Regions from separate parts of the Janibacter sp. RAF52 genome, predicted to be linked through region 3. Evidence: predicted binding sites of a transcription regulator. Region 3 holds the regulator's gene; each other region holds the start of a gene.
What was found. Region 3 encodes LexA, which represses DNA repair genes until DNA is damaged. Its sites were predicted from a motif close to TCGAACANNTGTTCGA; they were not measured.
Positions count from the first base shown of each region.

Region 1: a site for LexA is predicted at 3,074-3,089, ahead of AB4Y78_RS02360 (DUF6504 family protein). Genes of this name have one in related genera too.
Region 2: a site for LexA is predicted at 3,049-3,064, ahead of recA (recombinase RecA). Genes of this name have one in related genera too.

Region 1 covers NZ_JBFRDY010000001.1:494,218-499,685, forward strand. Annotated here, with positions in the region: gene pknB (Stk1 family PASTA domain-containing Ser/Thr kinase) at 1-105, opposite strand, end outside; gene AB4Y78_RS02345 (LysM peptidoglycan-binding domain-containing protein) at 141-1,298, opposite strand; gene AB4Y78_RS02350 (Rv2175c family DNA-binding protein) at 1,452-1,805, shown strand; gene AB4Y78_RS02355 (polyprenyl synthetase family protein) at 1,875-2,960, opposite strand; gene AB4Y78_RS02360 (DUF6504 family protein) at 3,105-3,413, shown strand; gene AB4Y78_RS02365 (SAV_6107 family HEPN domain-containing protein) at 3,424-3,942, shown strand; gene AB4Y78_RS02370 (DNA polymerase III subunit alpha) at 3,939-5,468, shown strand, end outside.
Region 2 covers NZ_JBFRDY010000006.1:18,917-24,384, forward strand. Annotated here, with positions in the region: gene AB4Y78_RS09300 (circularly permuted type 2 ATP-grasp protein) at 1-193, opposite strand, end outside; gene AB4Y78_RS09305 (LamB/YcsF family protein) at 341-877, shown strand; partial or broken gene AB4Y78_RS09310 (allophanate hydrolase subunit 2 family protein) at 874-1,008, shown strand; gene AB4Y78_RS09315 (regulatory protein RecX) at 1,114-1,788, opposite strand; gene recA (recombinase RecA) at 1,802-2,875, opposite strand; gene AB4Y78_RS09325 (ABC transporter permease) at 3,117-3,905, opposite strand; gene AB4Y78_RS09330 (ABC transporter permease) at 3,902-4,735, opposite strand; gene AB4Y78_RS09335 (ABC transporter ATP-binding protein) at 4,735-5,468, opposite strand, start outside.
Region 3 covers NZ_JBFRDY010000001.1:252,242-257,709, forward strand. Annotated here, with positions in the region: gene AB4Y78_RS01200 (ComEC/Rec2 family competence protein) at 1-976, shown strand, start outside; gene AB4Y78_RS01205 (LysR family transcriptional regulator) at 1,016-1,939, opposite strand; gene AB4Y78_RS01210 (NAD-dependent protein deacetylase) at 1,986-2,831, shown strand; gene lexA (transcriptional repressor LexA) at 2,806-3,561, opposite strand; gene AB4Y78_RS01220 (LysM peptidoglycan-binding domain-containing protein) at 3,782-4,156, shown strand; gene nrdR (transcriptional regulator NrdR) at 4,463-4,927, shown strand; gene AB4Y78_RS01230 (vitamin B12-dependent ribonucleotide reductase) at 5,039-5,468, shown strand, end outside.

The DNA of each region.
Region 1 (5,468 bases), 240 kb from region 3:
GGCGAGCAGGACGGTCGCCATCCCGCCGTCGGCGAGGTGGCGCAGCACGCGGTACCGGCCGTCGACGAGGGCGCCGACGAGCGGGTGCGTGGAAGCGGTGGTCACGCCCAAAGTCTAGGTTCGCCCCCTTCGTCCGTCCGTCACATCCGGCTTCGGAGTGCCTTGACGTTGCTGACGTACTGCTTGGTGTCGCTGTACATGCCGTTGGCCTCGACGGAGGCGAGCCCCTGGTAGTAGCCGGCGATGGCGTCCGAGGTCGTGTCCGCCTGCTCGGTGAGGACCTTGAGCAGGAGCACGCCGGCGGTGATGTTGTCGTCGGTGTCGAGCAGGTCGAGGTCGCGACCGGCCATCTGCGAGGCCCACTCGCCCGAGCTCGGGATGACCTGCATCGTGCCGACGGCATTGGCCACGGAGACCTGGCGCTGGTCCCAGCCGGACTCCTGGTAGGAGATGGCGAGCGCGATCGACGGGTCGAGGCCGTGCTGTCGGGAGATGCGGGTGATCTTGGCCTTGGTCTCCGCACGGCTGGGGACGGCGCGGGTGGCGAGCGTGCGGCGGTTGCGGTCGGCGGCGTCGACGATGTCGTCGGAGTAGGTGCGACCGGCGAAGGTGTTGCGCTGGGTGGCCGTGGGCTTGGTGGTCGCGGGCTTGCTCGACGCAGGCGTGCTCGACGCCGTGCCGGTGACCTTGAGCGTGGTGCCGGGGTGGATGAACTCGCCGCTGGCGACGTGGTTGAGCTTGGCCAGGCGGGTCACCGACATGTCGTGACGGGCGGCGATGCCGGTGAGGGTCTCGCCGGAGCGGACCGTGTGCGTCGTGGTGGTGCGGCCGGTGGTGGCGCGCTTGGCGGGCTTGACGGCGGTGCCGGTGACCCGCAGCGTGTCGCCGGGGTGGATGAAGCCACCACCGAGGCCGTTGAGGGAGCGCAGCCGCTCGACGCTCATGTGGTGGCGGGCCGCGACACCGGTCAGCGTGTCGCCGCTGCGCACGACGTACGTGCGGGTGGCCCCCGAGCGGGCCGGCTTGGCCGACGAAGGGGAGGACCCGCCGGAGCGATCCGGCACCGTCAGGCGCTGGCCGGGGTGGATGAAGTCGCCGGAGGAGAGGTGGTTGCGCGAGAGGAGGGCGCCGGGGGAGACGCGGTAGCGGGCGGCGATGTCGTAGATCGTCTCGCCGTCGCGGACGGTGTGGTGGCGCGTGCCCTGGGAGGCGGTGGCCTGCATGGTCGTCTCGGTGGTCAGGTCGAGGGCCGGGACCACGGGAGTGGCCGGGACGGGGACGATAAGCGGAAGGACCATGTGGGGGACTCCGATGTCGGGGGCGCAGGGGACGCCCTGGCTGCGGGAGGTCGGCACCGCCTGTGGTGCCTGTGACGCGTGTGACGTATGTGGTTTCGCCGTCGACCGTACCGAAGGTGAGAGCGCCGCGCGCGCTCTGCCACACTGACCGGCGTGACCAACACCCCTGATCTCGCCCTCTGGCTGCCCCTCCCCGACGTCGCCGAGCGCCTCGGCGTGCGTCTGTCCGACGTGCGGAGGATGGTCGACGAGCGGCAGCTGATCGCCCTGCGTCGCGGGGAGCGCAAGGTGCTGTCGGTGCCCGCAGCCTTCCTCGGCGAGAGCGAGCCCTTGCCGGAGCTCGCGGGGACCTTCACGGTCCTGGCGGATGCCGCCTTTTCCGACGAGGAGATCGTCGAGTGGATGTTTGCCCGCGACGAGAGCCTGCCCGGTGGCCCGACGCCGATCGAGGCGATCCGCGCGGGGTTCAAGACCGAGGTGCGGCGCCGCGCGATGGAGGAGGCCTGAGGCCTGAGGCCTGAGGCCTGAGGCCCGTGGCGCGGCGCACCGTGCGTCGCGCAACCGGGCCGGCGCGGCTCAGGTGCTGCGGGCCGTCGTCAGGTCGATGAGCTCGTCGAGCACCCGTCGGGCGGGCTCGGCGACGCCCGTCGCCTCGGCGAGCGCGGCCCGAGCGGTCTCGGCCCCGTGGCTGATGTCGGCCTCGACGCTCTCGAGCGCGCCGGTGTCGACGATGAGCGCGCGGAAGGAGTCGACCTCGCTGCTCGTCAGGTCGGGCGCGCCGAGCCACTGGTCGACCCGCGTCGTCGACACGTCGTCGGCGCCGGCGAGGGTGCGGGCGATGAGCACGGTGCGCTTGCCCTCGCGCAGGTCGTCGCCGGCCGGCTTGCCCGTGACGTCCGGGTCGCCGAAGACGCCGAGCACGTCGTCGCGCAGCTGGAAGGCCACGCCGAGCGCCACCCCGTAGCGGGAGAGCGCCGCGAGGTCGCTCGGGCCGAGCCCGCCGGCCGTGGCGCCGATGAGGAGGGGGTGTTCGATCGAGTACTTGGCGCTCTTGTAGGTGATGACGTGGCGGGCCTGGTCGACCCGTGCGTCGTCGGCGAGCTGGTGCCAGGGGCGCATCGAGGTGACGATGTCGAGGAACTGGCCGGCCATGAGCTGGCCGCGCATCCGCTCGAAGGCGGGGCGTGCGGCGGCGAGCGCCTCGGGCGGCAGCCCCGAGCCGGCGTAGAGGTCGTCGCACCAGCCGAGGCAGAGGTTGCCGGCGAGGATCGCCCCGGCGACGCCGAAGCGGTCGGGGTCGCCGTGCCAGGCGCGCTCGGCGTGGGCGCGGGAGAGGGTCCGGTGCGTCGCGGGCTGGCCGCGACGGGTCTCGCTGTCGTCCATGACGTCGTCGTGGATGAGTGCAGCGGCCTGGAAGAGCTCCATGGAGGCGGCGAGCGAGATCGCGCCCTCGTGGTCGTCGCGGCCGGCGGCGCGCCAGCCCCAGTAGGCGAAGCCGGCCCGCAGGCGCTTGCCGCCCCGCAGGAGGGTGCGCACAGGAGTGGTCAGGTCGGCGACCTCGGGGCCGACCTCGGCGAGCTCGACCTCCCAGCGGTCCAGCTCGGCGTCGATGCGGTCCTGGACCCGCGAGCGCAGGTCGTCCAGGTCCAGCGGGTGCGGCACGTCGGCTCCAGGTGGCGAAGGGGGGTGTCGGTGGCCCGTGATCGCATCACGGGATCGCGACCAGCCTACGTCGACCGGGGTTGACGCGATGTCCGCCCCCCGGGCTACTGTGTTCGAACAGGTGTTCGAGTGGAGGGAGCGGTCATGGTCAGGGTCGTCGAGGAGCCCATCGAGGTGCGCGTGGGGGGTGCCTCGCCGGAGCAGTTCCTGTGGCGGGGGCGGCTCTACCGGGTGATGGAGGTCGTCGACCACTGGGAGGAGCGGTGCGCGTGGTGGCGCGGGGCCGACCGGCCGCTCGCCCAGGTCCCGCTGACCCGGCAGGTCTGGCGGGTCAGCGCCCAGCGCGGCCGCAGCAGCACCCCGGGGGTCTACGACCTGGGCGTCGACGCGTCGGACGAGGCCACCCCGGGTGGGGGCGCCCCCGGCTGGCTGCTCCTGCGGACCCAGGACTGAGGTGACGGTGATGGGTGCTCTGCCCGTGCTCGACCCCGATCGTCTCGATGCCGCGCTCGACCTGCTCGCCGCAGCCGGCGAGAGCCTGGCCGCGGCCCACATGGCCGCCTCCGTGGCCGGTCGCAGCGCCGGTACCAAGCTGGCCGTCCTGCGGGCGGCGGCCGCGGTGCTCTCGGCGCGCGGTCGTTCGCCGGGGGCCGCCCGGGGACACGGTCCGGTCGACGTGTGGCACCTGCTGCCGCGGGTCGCGCCCGAGCTGACCGAGTGGGCGGACTTCTTCGCGACCGTCCTGCCCGAAGGGGGCTCCCGCCCCGGCCACGGGGCGTCCGGGCCGATGTCGGTCCGGGAGGTCGACGACCTGCTCCGCCAAGGGGAGGACTTCGTGCGGATCGTCTCCGGCGTGCTCGGGCTGCCCCCGGTCCGGGTCGTCGGGGAGCTGGCCGCGATCCCCCCTTCGCACGACCTCGCAGCGCACGACCTCGCAGCGCACGACCTCGAGGACGCGCGGCGAAGGGGTGGTGCCGGGTGACCTTCGCCCACCTGCACGTGGCCTCGGGGTTCTCCCTTCGCCACGGCACGACGACACCGGAGGACCTCGTGGCCCGGGCCGCGGAGCTCGGGCAGCCGGCACTCGCCCTCACCGACCGCGACGGGCTCTACGGGGCGGTGCGCTTCGTCCGGGCCGCGACCGCGGCCGGCATCGCGCCCGTGCTCGGGGTCGACCTCGCGGTCGACGGCGGCGGGCGCGCCCCCGAGCGTCGGCGCACCCCGGTGCGCGGGGGAGCCGAGGTCGACCCGCGTCACCCGCGGGTCACCGTGCTCGCCCGGGGGGCGGGTGCCGGGGTGCCGCACGGGGTCGGCTGGGCGCGGCTGTGCCGGCTCGTCAGCGAGGTGCACCTCACGGGTGAGCGCGGCGAGGCCGTCGCGACCGCGGCGATGATCGCCCGGCACGCCGCGGCCCCCGGGGCTGACGAGCCGGCCCCGCTGCTCGTCCTGCTCGGCCCGACCTCCGACGTCGGCGCCGCGCTGCTCGCCCGACGTCCCGACGTGGCCCGCGAGCGGCTGCAGGCCTGGCAGCGGGTGCTGCCGGCCGGGGCGCTCGCCATCGAGGTCGTCGACCACGGCGGACCGCCCGGCACCCCCGCGTCGACCGGGCACGCCGCCCACCTGCTCGGGCTCGCTGACGCCTGCGGGGTCCCGGCCGTGCTCACCGCGGCAGTGCGTCATCTCCACCCGCACGACGCGACGACCGCCGACGTCCTCGACGCGACCCGACGACTCGTCGTCCTCGACGCCCGGCACCTCGACCGGGTGACGACCGCCGGGCACCTCGCCGACGACGCGACGATGGTCGAGCACGCCCACCGGGTGGCGAGCGTGCTCGGTGGCGGTGCGGGCGGCTTCGCCTGCGCGAGTCCCCGGCAGCGGGCCGCGGCGCTGCTCGAGGCGACGGTGCGCACGGCGGTGGAGTGCGCGCTCGACGACCGCAAGGACCTCGGCATCGGGCGGGTCCACCTGCCCGAGGCGAGTGTGCTCGGGCTGCCCCCCGACGCGGACCCGCAGGTGGTGCTCGCGCAGCGCTGCCGGGCCGCGATCGGCGCGCGCTACCCCGATGCGTCGCCGGCGGTGCTGCGGCAGGTCGAGGAGCGTCTGGCCGACGAGCTCGACGTCGTCGAGGCGCTGGGCTACCCGACCTACTTCCTCACCGTCGCCGAGGTCGTCGACCTCATCACCGGCGCGGGGGTGCGGGTCGCCGCCCGTGGCTCCGGCGCCGGCAGCCTGATCAACCACCTGCTCGGCATCAGCGCGATCGACCCGATCCGGCACGACCTGCTCATGGAGCGTTTTTGCTCGCCTCTACGGGCCGAGCTGCCCGACATCGACATCGACGTCGAGTCGGCCCGCCGCACCGAGATGTACGAGCTGATCCTCCAGCGCTTCGGCCGCGACCGGGTGACCTGCGTGTCGATGATGGACACCTACAAGGCACGGCACGCGATCCGCGACGTCGGCGCCGCGCTCGGGGTGCCCCCGGCCGAGGTCGACGAGATCGCC
Region 2 (5,468 bases), on a different contig from region 3:
CCTCCCCGGCGTGGTCGAAGGTCACGCCTTGGTCGAGGAACATCCGGGCGAGCGCATCGGCGCGCTCCTCGAGGCTCTCCGGGTCCATCGCGCGCAGCGTGTGGTGGATCGGCTTGTACGGAGCGCGGGGCTCTCCCGATCCGTGGTCGAACATCTCGTCCCACGCGTCCCCGGTCGGGTAGTCGTCGAACATGCTCGGCCCCTCGGCGGTCGCGGGGTTCCCGCGGCCCTGGGACTGTCGTTGTACCTGGGTCACCCCCACACCATAGGGCCGGGAGGTTGCCGCAAGGTTTCCCGCCCGAGGCCTCTTTCGGCAGGGCTCTGCGACGAGCTCGCTGTGGTGACGATCCACCTCAACGCGGACCTCGGCGAAGGCTTCGGCCGGCGGGCCCTGACAGACGACGAGGGCCTGCTCGACGTCGTGACGAGCGCCAACGTCGCGTGCGGCTCCCACGCCGGGGACACCCGCACGATGCAGCCCGTCGTCGCCCTGTGCGCCCAGCGCGGCGTCGTCGTCGGAGCGCAGGTCTCCTACCGCGATCTCGCGGGCTTCGGCCGTCGCTTCATCGACGTCGACCCCGCCGAGCTGACGGCGGAGGTCGTCAGGGATCGGTCTCCTCCAGTGCGTCCACGGCGACTCCCCCAGCGCCGTCGAGGACGTCCGCGCCGTGCGGTACGCAGCGTCCTCGTCACCCTCGACCCACGCGTGACGACGACGACGGCGGTAGTCGCTGCCCTGCGCTCAGCCGCCGGCACGCCTGGCCGGCCCACCGGGAGCGCGACGAGCCGGGCCCACGAGATCTCCGTCGTCGAGGTCGCCTTCGCCGGCTTTGCCTATCTCGCCGGCGCACGCTCACGAGCGCGGAGTTGTAGGTGACGGCAGACGTCGACCGGGTCGGGGCGCGGCTGCAGGGACCCACCCTCGAGCGCGCCGTCACCGACGAGCTGCCGAGCGAGGGGGTGGTCCGCGGATCGGTCCAGGTGAACGGCGACGGGCAGCCGACGCTCTTCCTCAGCGACCACCCGGTGACCGGGGGCTACCCCCTCATCGCCGCGCACACCGCGGGGTCGGGCGACCGTGCGGCCAGCTCGTGCCGGGTCCTCGCGTGCGGCTCAGTCGCGCTGGTGCTCCGGATCGGCGTCGAGCGCCTCGGTGATGACCACTCTGGCGACGTCGTGGCCATAGCCCTTGCGGGCGAGCATGCCGGACAACCGTCGGGTCTGGACCACGCGGTCGAGGCCGTGCAGCGAGCGCAGCTTCTTGGCGACGAGCTCGTGGGCCCTGGCCCGCTCGTCCTCGGGGTCGACGTCGTCGAGGACCGCACGGGCGATCTCGTCGTCGACCCCCTTGGCCCGCAGCTCGTGCGATAGCGCTCGACGGGCCAGGCCGCGCCCGGCCTGCTTGGAGCGGACGAAGGCCTGCGCATAGGCCTCGTCGTCGACGAGCCCGACCTGCTCGAAGCGGTCGAGCACCTCGGCCGCGACGTCGTCGGGGCAGCCCTTGCGGGTCAGTGCGTCCTCGAGCTGCTTGCGGCTCTTGGGTGCACCGGTCAGCTGGCGCAGCACGACGGCACGGGCAACCGCGTGGGGGTCGGAGTCCGCGTCCCGGGTCGCCGGGTCCGGGGGCGGGATCCTTCGAGACGGTCGCTGAGCGACCTCCGGGTCCTGAGGAGGGAGTCCGCTCTGCGGGCGAGCGTCTCGAACGGCAGCGACCGGGGAGCCGTCCTCGATGGCGGAGACCGCCGCACGCAGGCGCGCGACGGTCTCCGGGTCGTGACGATCCGTCATGACGTGCCCTCGATCAGAAGTCGACCGGGACCTCGGCCGGCTCCTCAGCCGCCTCGTCGGCGGGCTTGACGCCGATGCCGAGCTTGGTCTTGATCTTGACCTCGATCTCCTCGCCGAGCTGGGGGTTGTCCTTGAGGAACTTGCGGGCATTTTCCTTGCCCTGACCCAGCTGGTCGCCCTCGTACGTGTACCAGGCGCCGGCCTTGCGGATGAAGCCGTGCTCGACGCCCATGTCGATGAGGCCGCCCTCGCGAGAGATGCCCTGGCCATAGAGGATGTCGAACTCGGCCTGCTTGAAGGGCGGGCTGACCTTGTTCTTCACGACCTTGACCCGGGTGCGGTTGCCGACCGGGTCGGTGCCGTCCTTGAGCGTCTCGATGCGGCGCACGTCGAGGCGGACCGAGGCGTAGAACTTCAGCGCCTTGCCACCGGTCGTCGTCTCGGGCGAGCCGAACATGACACCGATCTTTTCCCGCAGCTGGTTGATGAAGATCGCGGTGGTGCCCGACGCGTTGAGGGCACCGGTGATCTTGCGCAGGGCCTGGCTCATGAGGCGGGCCTGCAGACCGACGTGGCTGTCACCCATCTCGCCCTCGATCTCGGCGCGGGGCACGAGCGCGGCGACCGAGTCGATGACGATGATGTCGAGCGCGCCGGAGCGGATGAGCATGTCGGCGATCTCGAGCGCCTGCTCACCGGTGTCCGGCTGGCTGACGAGCAGGGCGTCGGTGTCGACGCCGAGCTTCTTGGCGTACTCGGGGTCGAGCGCGTGCTCGGCGTCGATGAAGGCCGCGATGCCGCCGGCGCGCTGCGCATTGGCGACGGCGTGCAGGGCGACGGTCGTCTTACCGGAGGACTCCGGGCCGTAGACCTCGACGACGCGGCCGCGGGGCAGGCCGCCGATGCCGAGGGCGACGTCCAGGGCGATCGCGCCGGTCGGGATGACCGCGATCGGGGGACGCACGTCGTCACCCAGGCGCATGACCGCGCCCTTGCCGTGGGCCTTCTCGATCTGGCCCATGACGTTGTCGAGGGACTTGAGCTTCTGCTCGTGGAGCTTGCTGTCGATGGCGGTGACCTCAGCCATGCCACACCTTCCTTGTCGTCGTGTCGGGCGCGTCCACCGGCGACCGGATCGCACTGTCGGACGTCTCGTGCGTGTCTGGTCAGACGCTAGGAGCCAGCACCGACAACGGTCCGCAGCTGCCGTGGGGCTGTGGACGCCGGTGTCGTCGGCCGAGCACCTGTGGACGACGTTACCCGAACACGTGTTCGAGGTCGGGAGCGGCGCGCCGACACGCCGGGACTCCCCCTTCGTCGCCCGTCGGCTACGACCGCAGGAGTGTCTCGATGCGGCGGGAGGTCGCCCAGATGCCGACCACGCCGAGCACGACGAGGTAGCCGACGTGCCACAGCAGGCCCCAGCCGACCTCCCCGAGCATGAGCCCGCGCTCCAGCGCCACCCCGTGGTAGAGCGGCGTCGCCTGGACGATCGGCTGGGCCCACCCCGGGTAGGTGCCGAGCGGGAAGAAGGTCGCCGACAGCAGGAAGAGCGGCTGGATGACGAGCATGATCCAGTCGAAGTCGACCCACGAGCGCATGAAGGTCGTCGCAAACATGCCCACGGCGGAGAAGGCGAGCCCGATGAAGACCGCCGCCGGCACCGCGAGCAGCGACCACCACGACTCCACGACCCCGACGGCGAGCGCCACGAGGTAGAAGACGAGCGCGTAGACCCCGCCACGGATGAGCGACCACACCACCTCGCCGACCGCGATGTCGCGCGGGCCGAGCGGCGTCGCGAGCATCGCGTCGTAGATCTTCGCGTAGCGCAGCTTGAAGAAGACGTTGAAGGTCGAGTCCATGATCGCGCCGTTCATCGCCGACGCGGCGAGCATGGCGGGCGCGACGAAGGCCGCATAGCTCACCTCGGTGCCGCCGTCGGTCAGCACGACGGGCACGAGCGACCCGACCCCGATGCCGAGGGAGAGTAGGTAGAAGACCGGCTCGGCGAAGCCGGTGACGAAGGCCGCCCACTGCCGCCGGAAGCCGACGACGTTGCGCTCCACCACGGAGCGCCACATCGCCAGGCCCGGCGTGAGCACCCCCGCGCTCACGAGACGAGCCTGCGGGTCATGCCGGCGCGGGCGTACACCCAGCCGGCCGCGATGACGAGGAGCAGCACCGCCAGGTGCACCAGGTCGAAGGGAGCGAAACTCCCGTGGGCCGCGGCGCGGCACAGCTCCACGCCGTGCCACAGGGGCGTCAGCCAGGCGAGCACCTCGAGGACCAGCGGGAGGCGGTCGACGGGGAAGAAGACGCCGGAAAAGAGCATGAGGGGCGTGATGACGAGCCGGTAGACGATGTTGAAGGCCGACTCCCCCTTCGCCCGGGCGGTGAAGCCGAAGAGCGGCACCGCGAAGGCCAGCGTCACGAGCACGCCGATCGGCACGGCGAGGAGCACCCACCACGACGTGAAGCTGCCGAAGAGCGCCGCGACGACGACGAAGGCCGCCGCCGCGAAGCCACCCTGCGCGGCGACCACGGCGAGGTGGCCGAGCAGGAGGTCGCTCACCGTGAGCGGGGTGGCGAGCATCGAGTGGTACATCCGGTTCCACGTGAAGAGCCCGTAGACCGGGTAGGTCGACTCGCTGACCGCGGTCATCATCGCCTGCACCGCGATCATCGCCGGGGCCACGAAGAGGAGGTAGGAGACGCCCTCGACACCGCCGGAGGCGTCGTCGACGAGCGAGCCGAGCCCGACGCCCATCGCGAGCAGGAAGAGCAGCGGCATGACGAAGCGGCTGAAGACCGACCCCATCCACGTGCGGCGGTAGACGAGGCCGAAGTAGGCCGCGACGGCGGCCACCCGCTGCACCGGACGAAGGGGGGCCCGCTCCCCGTGCTCGTGGCGCACCGTCGTCGACGCCACCGGTGTCGCCGTCATCAGTCGACCAGGGTCCGGCCGGTGAGGTGGAGGAAGACGTCCTCGAGGCTGGCGCGACGCACGATGGCCGAGACCGGCTGCAGCCCGCGGGCGTGGACCGCCTCGAGGGCACCGTCACCGTGGTCGGTGTAGACGAGCAGGCGGTCGGGCAGGGCCTCGACGCGCTCGCCGATGCCCTCGACCAGCCCGGCCGCCCCGAGGTGGTCCTCCACGGGCAGGCGCAGCTCGAGCACCTCTCTCGTGGAGTGGGTCTCGATGAGCGAGCGGGGCGAGCCCTCGGCGACGATCCGGCCGTGGTCCATGACGACGAGCCGGTCGCACAGCTGCTCGGCCTCGTCCATGTAGTGCGTCGTGATGATGAGCGTGACGCCCTGCCGCTTGAGGCGGAAGAGGCGGTCCCACAGCACGTGCCGGGCCTGCGGGTCGAGGCCGGTCGTCGGCTCGTCGAGCAGGAGGATCTCGGGGTTGTTGACGAGCGAGCGGGCGATCGTCAGGCGGCGCTTCATGCCCCCCGAGAGCGGCTCGACCTTGTCCTTGCGGCGCTCGGTGAGCTGGGCGAAGTCGAGCAGCTCGTCGGTGCGCTCGCGGATGACCTTGCGGGGCAGGCCGAAGTAGCGGCCGTAGACGTGGAGGTTTTCCTCGACGGTGATCTCCTCGTCGAGGTTGTCCTGCTGGGGGCAGTTGCCCAGACGGGCCCGCACCGCCGCGCCGTCGGTCACCGGGTCGAGGCCGA
Region 3 (5,468 bases):
GGTGCTGCTCACCGTCGTCACCGCCGTGCTCGTGCTGAGTGCGCCCTGGCTGGTGCAGCGGGCCCGGGGGAGTCCGCTCGTCGCGATCGCCCTCGCCGTCGTGCTCGCGATCGGTGCCCTGCCGACGCGGGTGTGGACGTGGCCGCCCGACGGGTGGCAGCTCGTCGCCTGCGACGTCGGGCAGGGTGACGGCCTCGTCCTCGCCTCCGGGCCCGGACGGGCCGTCCTCGTCGACGTCGGGCCGCAGGACGGTGGCATCGACGGGTGCCTGCGACGCCTGCAGGTGCGCACGCTGGACGCCGTGGTGCTCACGCACTTCCACGACGACCACGTCGGGGACCTCGAGGCCGCGATCGGTGACCGGCCGGTCGGGCGGGTGCTCGTCACCCCCGTCGAGGACCCCGCGTGGGCTGTGCGGCAGGTGCGACGGATCGCGGCCGAGCACGGTGCGCCCGTCCAGCCGCTCGTCGCCGGCGACCGTCTCGTCATCGGTGACGTCACCGCGTCGGTGTGGTGGCCGGCCCGGGCCGTGCCCGGGGGCTCGGCGGCCAACAACGCGAGCATCGTGCTGCACGTGCGCGTCGGTGGGACCGACGGGCCGGGTGACACCGACGGGGCAGGCGACACCGAAGGGTCGGGTGGCCTGAGCGCTCTCCTCCTCGGTGACATCGAGCGCGAGGCGGGCCATGCGATCCTCCTCGCGCTGCGACGCGACCCGGCGATGGCCGCGGCGGCCGACGACCTCGACGTCGTCAAGATGCCGCACCACGGGTCGAGCAACCTCGACGAGGACCTCATGGACGCCGTCGTCGCGCCGACCGCTGTCATCAGCGTCGGCGCGGACAACACCTACGGGCACCCGACCCCCACCGCGCTGCAGTGGGCTGCGCGCCACGGCACCCGCGTCGCGCGCACCGACGAGCACGGCGACATCGCGGTCCTCGACGCCGGGGATGTCGTGACGAGCCGTCGATGACGGCGGGCGCGCGCGCCCCGTCCGCGGGATGGCCCTCGGTCAGCTGACGACGGAGACGTCGACCGCCTGGGCCGAGACCGTGAGGGCCTCGAGCGTCGCGGCGACGGCCGGCACCTTGAGCAGGTCGTCGGTCGTCACGACGTGGATGCGGCGGCGGCTCTGCGGGTCGAGCGGGCGGATGCTCACGTCGGGGTTGGACGTTGCTGCCCGGATGAGGTCGGGGATGAGGGCCACCCCGAGACCGGCGGCGACGAAGCCCTGGACCGCGACGTAGTCCTCGGTCTCGAAGGCGACCTTGGGGGCGAAGCCGGCATCGTGGGCGATCGTCAGCAGGTGGCCGCGGCAGCGGGCGCACCCGGCGATCCACTCCTCGTCCGTCAGGTCGGTCATCGAGACCGTCTCCTTGGCGGCGAGCGGGTGGTCGCGGGGGAGCGCGACGCGCACCTCCTCGTCGAGGAGCGGATGGACGACGAAGCCCTCGAGGTCCTCCCCGCGACCGAGGTCGCTGCCGTCGTAGCTGAAGGCCACCGCGAGATCGACCTCGCCGGCACGCAGGGCGGCAAGCGACTCGGGCGGCTCGGCCTCGGTGAACTGCACGGACAGGTCCGGGTGCGCCGCTCGCACGGCGGCGAGGGCCCGGGGGACGAGGGTCACGGACGAGGACGGGAAGGCCATGAGGCGCACCCGTCCGGAGCGCAGACCGGCGATCGCGGCGACCTCTTCCTCGGCGGCGTCGAGCGCGGCGAGCACCGGCGCGGCGTGGCGGGCGAGGACGGCGCCGGCCTCGGTGAGCCGCACGGAGCGGCCGACCTTTTCGACGAGGACGGTCCCGGTGCGTTGCTCCAGACGCTTGACCATCTGGGAGACGGCGGGCTGGGAGTACCCGAGCGCGAGCGCGGCAGCGGTGAAGCTGCCCTCCTCGGCGATGGCCCGCATCACGCGCAGCCCTGCGGCGTCGATCATGAGGCCCATCGTAGGTCGGCCCGGAGCGGCCGCCCATACTGGTCGGGTGATCGACGCCATCGCGGCGGCTCTGTCCGTCGGCCCCGCCCTCGTGCTGACGGGCGCGGGCATGTCGACGGACTCGGGGATACCCGACTACCGGGGACCGGACGGCACCCGACGAGTGACCCCGATGCACTACGGGGAGTTCGTCGGCAGCAGCCAAGCGCGCCAGCGGTACTGGGCGCGCAGCTACGTCGGGTGGCGCCGATTTCACGCCGCGCGGCCCAACGCGGCGCACCACCTCGTCACGCGGTTGCAGGATCTCGGTGCGGTGGGCCCGGTCATCACGCAAAACGTCGACGGTCTCCACCAGGCAGCCGGGACGCGAGACGTGGTCGAGCTGCACGGCAGCCTCGTCGACGTCGTCTGCCTCACGTGCGAGGCGCACGAGGACCGGCGCACGCTCGATGCGCGGATGGCCCGGGACAACCCCGGCTTCGACGTCGACAGCGACGAGATCAGGCCCGATGGTGACGTGCGCCTGGAGAGCGTCGACGTCGAACGCTTCGTCGCACCGCGCTGCCTTGTGTGCGGCGAGGACACGCTGAAGCCGGACGTCGTCTTCTTCGGTGGGTCCGTGGCCAAGCCGCTGGTCCAGCACTGCTACGACCTCGTCGACGCGGCGCCGAGCCTGCTCGTGCTCGGCAGCTCGCTCCAGGTGATGTCGGGGCTGCGCTTCGTGCGTCACGCGGCGAAGCGGGGGATCCCCGTCTCGCTCATCACCCGGGGCCCCACCCGCGGCGACGACCTCGTCGACCACCGGGTCGATGGCGAGCTCGCGCCGTCGCTCCGGCACCTGGTCGGCGCCGTCGAGGACCTCGCGGTCAGAGGCGGCGCAGCACGGCGGTGACCTTGCCGAGGATCGTCGCGTGGTTGCCGTCGATCGGGTCGAAGGCCGGGTTGTGGGGGAGCAGCCAGACGTTGCCGTCGGTCCGCTTGAAGGTCTTGACGGTCGCCTCGTTGTCGAGCATGGCCGCGACGATGTCGCCGTTGTCGGCATTGGGCTGCTGGCGCACGACGACCCAGTCGCCGTCGCAGATGGCCGCGTCGATCATCGAGTCGCCGACGACCTTGAGCAGGAAGAGCGAGCCTTCGCCGACGATCTGCTTGGGCAGCGGGAAGACGTCGTCGACGACCTCCTCCGCGGTGATCGGCACACCGGCCGCGATCTGACCGAGCACGGGCACGTAGCTCGCCTCGGGGCGCTCGTCGCCGGAGCCGGTCGGGTCGACGACCTCGTCGTGGGTGCTCGCGCCACCGCGCATGCCCTCGGTGAGGTCGGTGACCTCGGCCGCGACCGCGGGGGTGGAGTCGTCGGGGGAGATGACCTCGATGGCGCGGGGCCGGTTGGGGTCGCGACGCAGGTAGCCCTTGCGCTCGAGGGAGGAGAGCTGGTGGGCCACCGAGCTCGGGCTCGTCAGGCCGACGAGCTCGCCGATCTCGCGCAGGCTCGGCGGGTAGCCCCGGCTGGCGACGGCATTGCGGATCACCTCGAGCACCTTGCGCTGCCGGGCGGTCAGCCCGTCCCCGGTGTCCCGCTCGGGCAACTGGTGGATGTTGTCCTCGCCCTTGCCGCTCATGGTCTCGACCCCTTCGTCCGTGTCCGGTCCCGAGCTCGCGGCCTTCCGTTGTCGGTGGTCGCTGGTCAACTTCTCGGTGAGACCGACCCTAGGCCGATCGAACACGCATTTCAAACACGTGTTCGAGCGTGTTGTTGATTTTCTTCGAACACCCGTGCTAGACATCGTACAGACGTTCTATCGAACACCGGTTCGACGGAGCCGCCACGAGGAGGACCGCATGACTGCTCTCACCGCCACCCCGATCCGCATCGACGCGCCGGCACGCACGCGCCACCTCATCTCCGTGCCGACCGGTGACGCCGTCGTCGAGCGCCCGGCCTCGCGCACCCGCCTGACCCGTCGCGGCCGCCTGGTGATCACCCTGACGACGGTCGCCGTGGCGAGCGTCGCAGGCGCGAGCCTCGCCTTCGGTGGCACGCCGGCGGCGACGCAGGAGGTCACCGTCGAGCCGGGGCAGACGCTCAGCGAGATCGCCACGACCGAGCTCGCCGGTCTCCCCACCGCGGAGGCGGTGACCCGCATCCAGGTCGCCAACAACCTCTCGACCTCGCACGTCCACGCCGGGCAGACCCTGACGATCCCGGGGCACTGACCCCCTTCGTCACCACCATCCCCCCGAGCCACTCGACCCGGCCCGGGTAGGCCATCGGCCGTCTCCACGCACCGTGGGGGCGGCCGATGTGCCGTTCACGGACTGTTTTTCCGGGGGACTTGCGTCACGTCCGCCAGAGGCGTCTAATGGTCACTACATCTAGTGGTTACACGGTTGTCATTCGTCCACATCTAGTGCACAGGCTGAGACCGTTTCTCCACAGGCGAGCGGGGTTCGTCCCCAGTTTCGTCCACCGCGCCATCCACAAGCAGCACCACATCGCACGTCCAGCGAAGGGAGATCACCGTGCACTGCCCGTTCTGCCGGCACACCGACTCCCGGGTCATCGACAGCCGGACGACCGATGACGGCAGCGCCATCCGGCGTCGTCGCCAGTGCCCGGAGTGCAGCCGCCGCTTCACGACCCTCGAGAGCGCGAGCCTCACGGTGACGAAGCGGTCCGGTGCCGCCGAGCCCTTCAGCCGGGCCAAGGTGCTCGCCGGCGTCCGCAAGGCCTGCCAAGGTCGACCGGTCAGCGAGGACCAGCTCGCCCTCCTGGCCCAGCGGGTCGAGGAGAGCATCCGCTCCCAGGGCAGCGCGGAGATCGACGCCCACGAGGTGGGCATGGCGATCCTGCCGCCGCTGCGTGATCTCGACGAGGTGGCGTACCTGCGCTTCGCCTCCGTCTACCAGTCCTTCGACTCGCTCGAGGACTTCGAGTCGGCGATCGCCACGCTCCGCGAGGAGCACGCCGCCGTCACCACCCCCTAGACCCCCGGGGCCGGCACGCCGTTGGGCTGTCGGTACCCGGTGACACCTTTGAAGAACGACCGCAGCACAGCTGAAGCAGACCGCCACCACACGGACCGAGGAGAGAGCAGCATGACCGAGACCGCCGGCAAGTCCAGCGCACGTCGCGGGTCCCGCACCAAGGGCCTGACGATCACCCGCATCCACACCACGGAGGGTGTCCACCCCTACGACGAGGTCGTGTGGGAGAAGCGCGACGTCGTCCAGCAGAACTGGAAGACCGGCGAGACGATCTTCGAGCAGCGCGGCGTCGAGTTCCCCGACTTCTGGTCGGTCAACGCCTCCACGATCGTCACGACGAAGTACTTCCGTGGTGCGGTCGGCTCGCCGCAGCGCGAGTCGGGTCTCAAGCAGCTCATCGACCGGGTCGTCCTCACCTACGTCAAGGCGGGCAAGGAGCACGGCTACTTCGCGACGGACGCGGACGCCGAGATCTTCGAGCACGAGCTGACCTACGCGCTGCTGCACCAGATCTTCAGCTTCAACTCGCCCGTGTGGTTCA